2 regions of the Paenibacillus sp. M-152 genome follow, and region 1 is predicted to be linked to the other one. Evidence: riboswitches for the same ligand, from Rfam matches in the RefSeq annotation. Region 1 holds a riboswitch; the other holds the start of a gene.
What was found. A riboswitch is a leader RNA that binds a small molecule or an ion and turns the genes downstream of it on or off. The one in region 1 is predicted to bind FMN.
Positions count from the first base shown of each region.

Region 1 (3,420 bases):
CACGAAGGGAGAACACCCATGACTTACATATTACGTACACATCAGCTGACCAAAGCCATGAAGGGCAATGAAATTGTAGCAGGGGTCAGTATGAATGTGCGCAAGGGGGAAACCTATGGCTTTCTCGGTCCCAATGGAGCGGGCAAGACGACGGTGATGAAAATGATTACCAACCTGCTCAAGCCAACATCGGGCGAGATTGAACTGTTCGGTGAAAAGCTAACGCCACAGTCTTATCATCTGCTCGGACGGATGGGTTCGATTATTGAATATCCGATTTTTTATGACAGGCTGACTGCTCAGCAAAATCTCGAACTTCATTGTGAATACATGGGCTATTATAATAAGCAGGCTGTCCGGGATGCACTGGAATTAGTGAACTTGCGGAATGCAGATGACAAGCCGGTAAAAGACTTTTCACTAGGAATGAAGCAGCGTCTCGGGATTGCCCGAGCCATTGCGACCAAGCCGGAGCTACTCATTTTAGATGAACCGATTAACGGTCTGGACCCAGTGGGAATCAAGGAAATTCGGCAGTTATTCCATATGCTATGCAAGGAATATGGGATGACGCTGCTCGTGTCCAGTCATTTATTAGCGGAAATTGAGCAGATTGCGGATACAATAGGCGTGATTAATCACGGACGGCTGATTGAGGAAGTTTCGATGGAACAGGTACGGGATACCAATACGGAATATATCGAATTTACGACCAACGATTGCAAAAAAGCAGCCTACATCCTCTCCCACCATCTGAGTCTGAATAATATAAGGGTGCTTAATGAACAGAGTATACGTATTTACGATACTAGTGTACCGCAGAAGCAAATTACGAAAACGCTCATTTTAAATGATGTAGAGGTCGATTCCATTCATCAGAAGAGCAGTACGCTGGAAGACTACTTTTTACGTCTGTTACATGGAGGGGATCACCATGCTTAAATTGATACAGTTGGAGATGAAAAAGCTTCATCTGGTGGGTTATATCCGTTCAGTGCTGATCGCCAACGCTTGCATTCTAGGGTTGCTCAGTACTATTGCACTGGACAGCCAAAATGAAGGAGTACCCGAATTTACACAGTACGCTCAGCTTCTCGATCTTATGGACAATATGGTGAGGGCAACGTTTATTGTATTTGCCTCCGTTCTACTGTGCCGTTTTATCGTAGGAGAATTTAAATCCAAATCGATTACAATCTTGTTCATGTATCCGATTCATCGTCAAAAGCTAATGATCGCCAAGCTCTTGATTGTGCTGCTGTTTACATTCTTGTCTATTGTAATCTCGGAAATCATCATTACGGCTGCGATCCATTTGCTCAACCAGTTTGTCATAATTGTACCGGATAAGCTCACTCTTTCCATACTAGCCGAGCAATCAGCGCGCACGCTAATCAATGCCGTTGCCGCCAGTTTTATGGGATTGGTTCCGCTGTATATGGGAATGCGAAGATACTCTGTACCCACGACCATTGTGACCTCGATTCTGATTGTAGCATTGCTTTTCTCCAATAATAACGGTGCTACCCTTAGCTCCATTGCCCCCGTGCAAATCAGCTTCTCTGTGCTGGGAATGCTTGTGGCTTATGCGGCAATTCGGCGCATTGAGTATAAGGATATTGCCTAGTAATAAGGATTAAACATAGAACGCTTTCATAAAAAGGTGAAAATCCTTGCTTGATATACACACATTTTTCACTGGACTTCATTCCAAAACAGGTATATCCTATAGGAGAAATTAAAAAACGGAATAAGGATCTTCGGGGTAGGGTGAGATTCCCAACCGGCGGTATGGCTCATGGAGCTAAGCCCGCGACTCTGTATCTGGCAACAAGATACGGACTGATTTGGTGAGATGCCAAAGCCGACGGTAAAGTCCGGATGGAAGAAGATCGAAATATGAACATGCCGCAAAGTCGATGAATACTGCATTATGGTTGTGCAGTGACTTCATTTAACTTGCATCAAACGGCAAGTTTATTTGATCAACCCCCGTCTTGCATGGCCTTCGCCATGGACGGGGGTTTTTGTGCCACCGGTCCTGTATTCGCAAGGAGCTAAATAAGTATGAGTCAATCATCAACTGTACTAACATCCAAGGATTTTGATCGTAGCTCCCACATGAAAAGCGGTTTTTGGCTAGTCGCGATTGGAGCGGCCTTGTGGGGCGCAGACCCGCTGTTTCGTATTATTTTGTTAAAATCATTTACCTCAGCACAAATCGTACTGATGGAGCATGCGCTACTCTTTATCGCTCTGACGCCGATGCTGTGGAAGCATCGCGAGGAGCTTAAAACGATACGATTTCGTCAGGTTTTCGCTATTTTGTTTGTCTCATGGGGTGGCTCGGCACTGGCCAGTGTGATTTTCACCATGGCACTCAGCAACGGTGATCTGAATGCCGTACTTTTACTTCAGAAGCTTCAACCTTTGGTTGCTATTATTCTGGCCCGCGTGATATTGAAGGAAATGTTACCGCGTCATTTTGGAATATTAATTATCATCGCTCTGTTCGGGACGTATCTTCTGACCTTCGGTTGGTCGCTTCCCTTTGGACATGTTCATGATTTTGTTCAAGTTGGTAGTCTGCTTGCACTGGGTGCAGCGATTCTGTGGGGCGGTTCGACCGTTATGGGCAGCTACTTGCTCCGTTCGATGAAATATGAAACGGTAACCTCCCTTCGCTTCATGGTGGCGCTCCCTCTGCTCATTGTTCTCACCTCTGTGGAGCATGCTCCGTGGAATATGCCTACAGGTACATGGGCGGGCGCAGCTGTAATTATCAACTTGCTGCTGCAGGCATTGCTTCCGGGTCTTCTCAGCTTATTACTGTATTACAAAGGCTTAAGTACAACCAAAGCTTCTTATGCTACGATGGCAGAATTGAGCTTTCCTATGGTAGGTGTTGTGATTAACTGGATCGCTTTCCAACAAATCGTTACCGTAGCGCAATTAACTGGTTTTATGCTTATCTGGGTTACACTCTTTATAATTTCTCGTCAGCAAAAAAATTAACAGATCCATTTGCTTTATACTCACCTCAAGCCAAATCATGAAGGTGCTTTTGCATCTCTGATTTGGCTTTTTATGTATGCATATTCATACCGTGATTAGCCCTTAAGAACTATTTTTTAAAAAATGTACCTAAAACATGCCTTGATTCATCATTTTTTAAGATTACATCTATAAAATTAGTCGATTTCTGTCGAATAAAACAATGTAGTGACCATCAGACACAGAGGAGAAAAAACATGACTAAAGAAAAACAAACAGTTCCGTGGTGGAACAGGTTTCTCAAGCAGTTTTATTTAATGAGGACAAAATTAATCATTTCTTTTTTGGCTGTGTTATTGATTCCGAGCTTACTTATTGGATACTTTTCTTATCAGGGGGCTACGACACAGCTCAGTCAGCAAATGG
Region 1 is NZ_CP034141.1:1,506,878-1,510,297, reverse strand. It holds gene EGM68_RS06700 (ABC transporter ATP-binding protein) at 19-942, shown strand; gene EGM68_RS06695 (ABC transporter permease) at 935-1,627, shown strand; FMN riboswitch at 1,753-1,897, shown strand; gene EGM68_RS06690 (DMT family transporter) at 2,068-3,015, shown strand; gene EGM68_RS06685 (methyl-accepting chemotaxis protein) at 3,252-3,420, shown strand, end outside.

Region 2 (3,420 bases), 2.0 Mb from region 1:
CAGAATGGCTGAAATTAATGGGTAAAACGAAGCATCTTCTCAAAGAGGAAGCAACGCTGGCTACCTTTGAGCAGGAGATTGAGCGTCGCTGGACTATCCTGAAAAAGAAACATGAAATTTCGGAGTTATAATTCTGTTTTTTGCATAATAATCGTGTAACATTGTTAGCCGCTGTTTCGGCACCAGTTCGATTGAGATTCCTTGCGCTTGCTGCGCAAGGAATCTTTTTTTGCGTTTATGGACTGAGGCATAAAAAAACAGGTAATGATTTCCGATATAGGAGTGGAGGCCTATAGAAGGCATGTTATAAAGTTTTCTTCTGAATTTTAAGATGCAATGAGGTGCAGGTAATGATTAAGCTGAATACAGTTGAAATAATTGAAATTATAAAGAAGCAAATCCCCAAGGTTATGAACATCACGCCAGTGGAACTCAAGTTTACGGATGATTTTGGACGAGCATCGCTGGCGGCAACAGAACACAAATTCACGCTGACGAACCAGCATTATTCTGCCAAGGTGATGGATTGTGTGTTAGAAACACAAGTGCGCCCTATTTTAATGTGTGAAATTATTTATTTTTTAAAATGCGAGTTTATTGATGGGCATGTGGATGTGCGACTGGATTATGAAGCATGTTCTGAGGGAGAGCGAGGACCTGTCGCTTCGGCCGTTATTACCTTTGACCATGATACACAGCTTGGAGTCGACGAACTGGCCGATCTGATTGATCTGGCACTTCATATGAATGATAAAACCTGGTTTGAAGAACTCTCCAGCCAATATGTCAAAACCAAAGCAGGAGCTTCTATTAGATAACTTGCTTTTTTTTGAAGTCGGTGCTAATATACGTAACAAGTTTAATGTTAATTCAATTAAATAAGAGCAAGATCCTTCGGGGCGGGGCGAAATTCCCCACCGGCGGTGATGACATGTTTGTGAATCGCTTCTGCGAACACAGCATGGCTTAGTCCGTGACCCGGATGCTGAACAATCAGCAGAAGGTGGACCTGGTGTAATTCCGGGACCGACAGTATAGTCTGGATGGGAGAAGGATACGAAGCGCATGTGCATGACGTGGCATGTGCCAATTTTTAGCATACTTAAAAGTACGTACGGCTTATTTCGTTGTAGGACAGCATCAGACGATAGCTTTTTTTAGCTTTCTTTTTGATAACGTTCTGAGCGTAATTGCTGTATCTTCGATCATGCTTTCTTTTGGCAAACCTATGATTTCATGTCATTTTAAGACATACATGAACTGCGCTTGTATACTACATATGTGACTCTCATCACCCCCATGACGGATTGAATCCTGACTGGGGGTTATTTGCGCTTACAGCAGATGAATTAGGGATAAACTGAAATGTAGTGGAAAGGAGTGAAAGCATGTTTACCGGATTGGTCGAGGAAGTGGGTCGCATTCAAAGTATTTCCAAAAGCGGTGAAGCGATGGTGCTGGGGATTTCGGGTTCTGTGGTATTGGGCGATTTGAAAATCGGCGATAGTGTCTCGGTAAATGGGGTTTGCCTGACGGCAATACAGATTGGTACTAAAGATTTTAAGGTTGATGTGATGCCAGAGACTTTTCGCAGCAGTAATCTAAGGGAACTCAGATCCGGCAGCCGAGTCAACCTGGAGCGAGCGATGGCGGCGAATGGAAGGTTCGGAGGACATATCGTACAGGGACATGTGGACGGGACGGGTACGATTCGCGGAGTAACATCAGACCAGAATGCAGTTGTGTTCGAAGTTGAGCCTTCTGATCAAGCATTATTTAAATATGTTCTCCTCAAAGGGTCAATTACAATTGATGGTATCAGCCTCACAGTCGCGCAGCGTACGAGAGATAGCTTTGCCGTATCCATCATCCCCCACACCTTAGCTGAAACGGCCTTACAAGCCAAACGTGAAGGAGACACTGTGAATATTGAATGCGACATATTGGGCAAATATGTGGAGCAGCTTTTACATTACAGAGGTTCAGTACCGATGAAGAGAGCAGATCAAGCTCCTCTTAGTTTGGACTATTTGGCGAAACACGGCTTTGCTTGATACAGCCTGATACAGAATGATAGAAAATTTGGTTCAGGAGCATTCGTGACATAAGACATAAGGAGGAGAGGGTTATGGATAGAGGCATCCAAACAAGTGCGACGACAAATATCATGGAGCAGGGCGAGTTGCACCATGACGAAGAGATTCGATTGGATTCCATCGAAGAAGCATTGGAGGATTTAAAGAACGGCAAAGTCGTTATTGTAGTGGATGATGAACAGCGGGAAAATGAAGGCGACTTTATCGCTTTGGCTGAGAAAGCATCGCCTGAGGTCATCAACTTCATGATTACAGAAGGTCGCGGGTTGGTCTGCGTGCCGATCACACAGCACAGAGCCGAGGCATTGGAATTGCATCCTATGGTAGAGCAAAACACAGATTTTCACGGTACCGCCTTTACGGTATCGGTAGATCATATGAAGACAACAACGGGGATTTCAGCGGCCGAGCGCTCTTTGACTGTTCGCGCCTTAGCCGACGAAGCAATCACGGGCAGCGATTTCCGCAAACCTGGTCACATGTTCCCGCTAATTGCTCGCGATGGTGGGGTCTTGCAACGCGCTGGTCATACTGAAGCGGCTGTCGATCTGGCCCGACTCAGCGGCTTCAAGCCCGCCGGGGTCATTTGCGAAATTATAAAGGAAGATGGCTCAATGGCCCGCTTGCCTGATTTGGCCGTGATCGCCAAGCGACATCAATTGAAGCTGATTAGCATTCAACATTTAATTGAATACCGTCGTCGTTTGTCATTGTAAATAATTCAAAAAAAAGAGAGGTTGATAAGCATGGCACGTTTTCTGGAAGGTAATCTTGTATCAAGTGGTTTAAAGTATGGTATTGTGGTGGGCAGATTTAATGAGTTTATTACAAGCAAACTGTTAAGTGGTGCGCTTGACGCACTTCAACGACATGGTGCACAGGAAGATGAAATTGATGTAGCATGGGTGCCGGGTGCATTTGAAATCTCACTTATTGCACAAAAAATGGCTGCAAGCGGAAAATATGATGCCGTCATTACGCTTGGCACGGTTATCCGTGGCTCTACTTCACACTATGATATCGTCTGCAATGAAGTGGCCAAGGGTGTGGCGGCAAGCAGTCTGAAAACGGGTGTCCCCATTATTTTTGGTGTAGTGACTACGGAAAATATTGAGCAGGCTATTGAACGAGCAGGTACGAAGGCTGGTAATAAAGGTTGGGATTCTGCGCTGGCTGCGATTGAAATGGCCAATCTCGGTAAGCAGTTCTAATGATATAAATGGCTGAAAGAACGGCATAAACTGCAAAGTGGAAAAGGGATTGGATTGTTAAGCAAGGCGATGACGTATATACTACAGAAAGAGGGATTGATAACGTAGAGCAT
Region 2 is NZ_CP034141.1:3,484,547-3,487,966, reverse strand. It holds gene EGM68_RS15250 (thiamine pyrophosphate-dependent enzyme) at 1-131, shown strand, start outside; gene EGM68_RS15245 (IDEAL domain-containing protein) at 351-818, shown strand; FMN riboswitch at 887-1,059, shown strand; gene ribE (riboflavin synthase) at 1,389-2,054, shown strand; gene ribB (3,4-dihydroxy-2-butanone-4-phosphate synthase) at 2,129-2,812, shown strand; gene ribH (6,7-dimethyl-8-ribityllumazine synthase) at 2,843-3,307, shown strand.
Region 2: linked by a shared signal. The riboswitch ahead of ribE (riboflavin synthase) and the one ahead of EGM68_RS06690 (DMT family transporter) in region 1 are both predicted to bind FMN.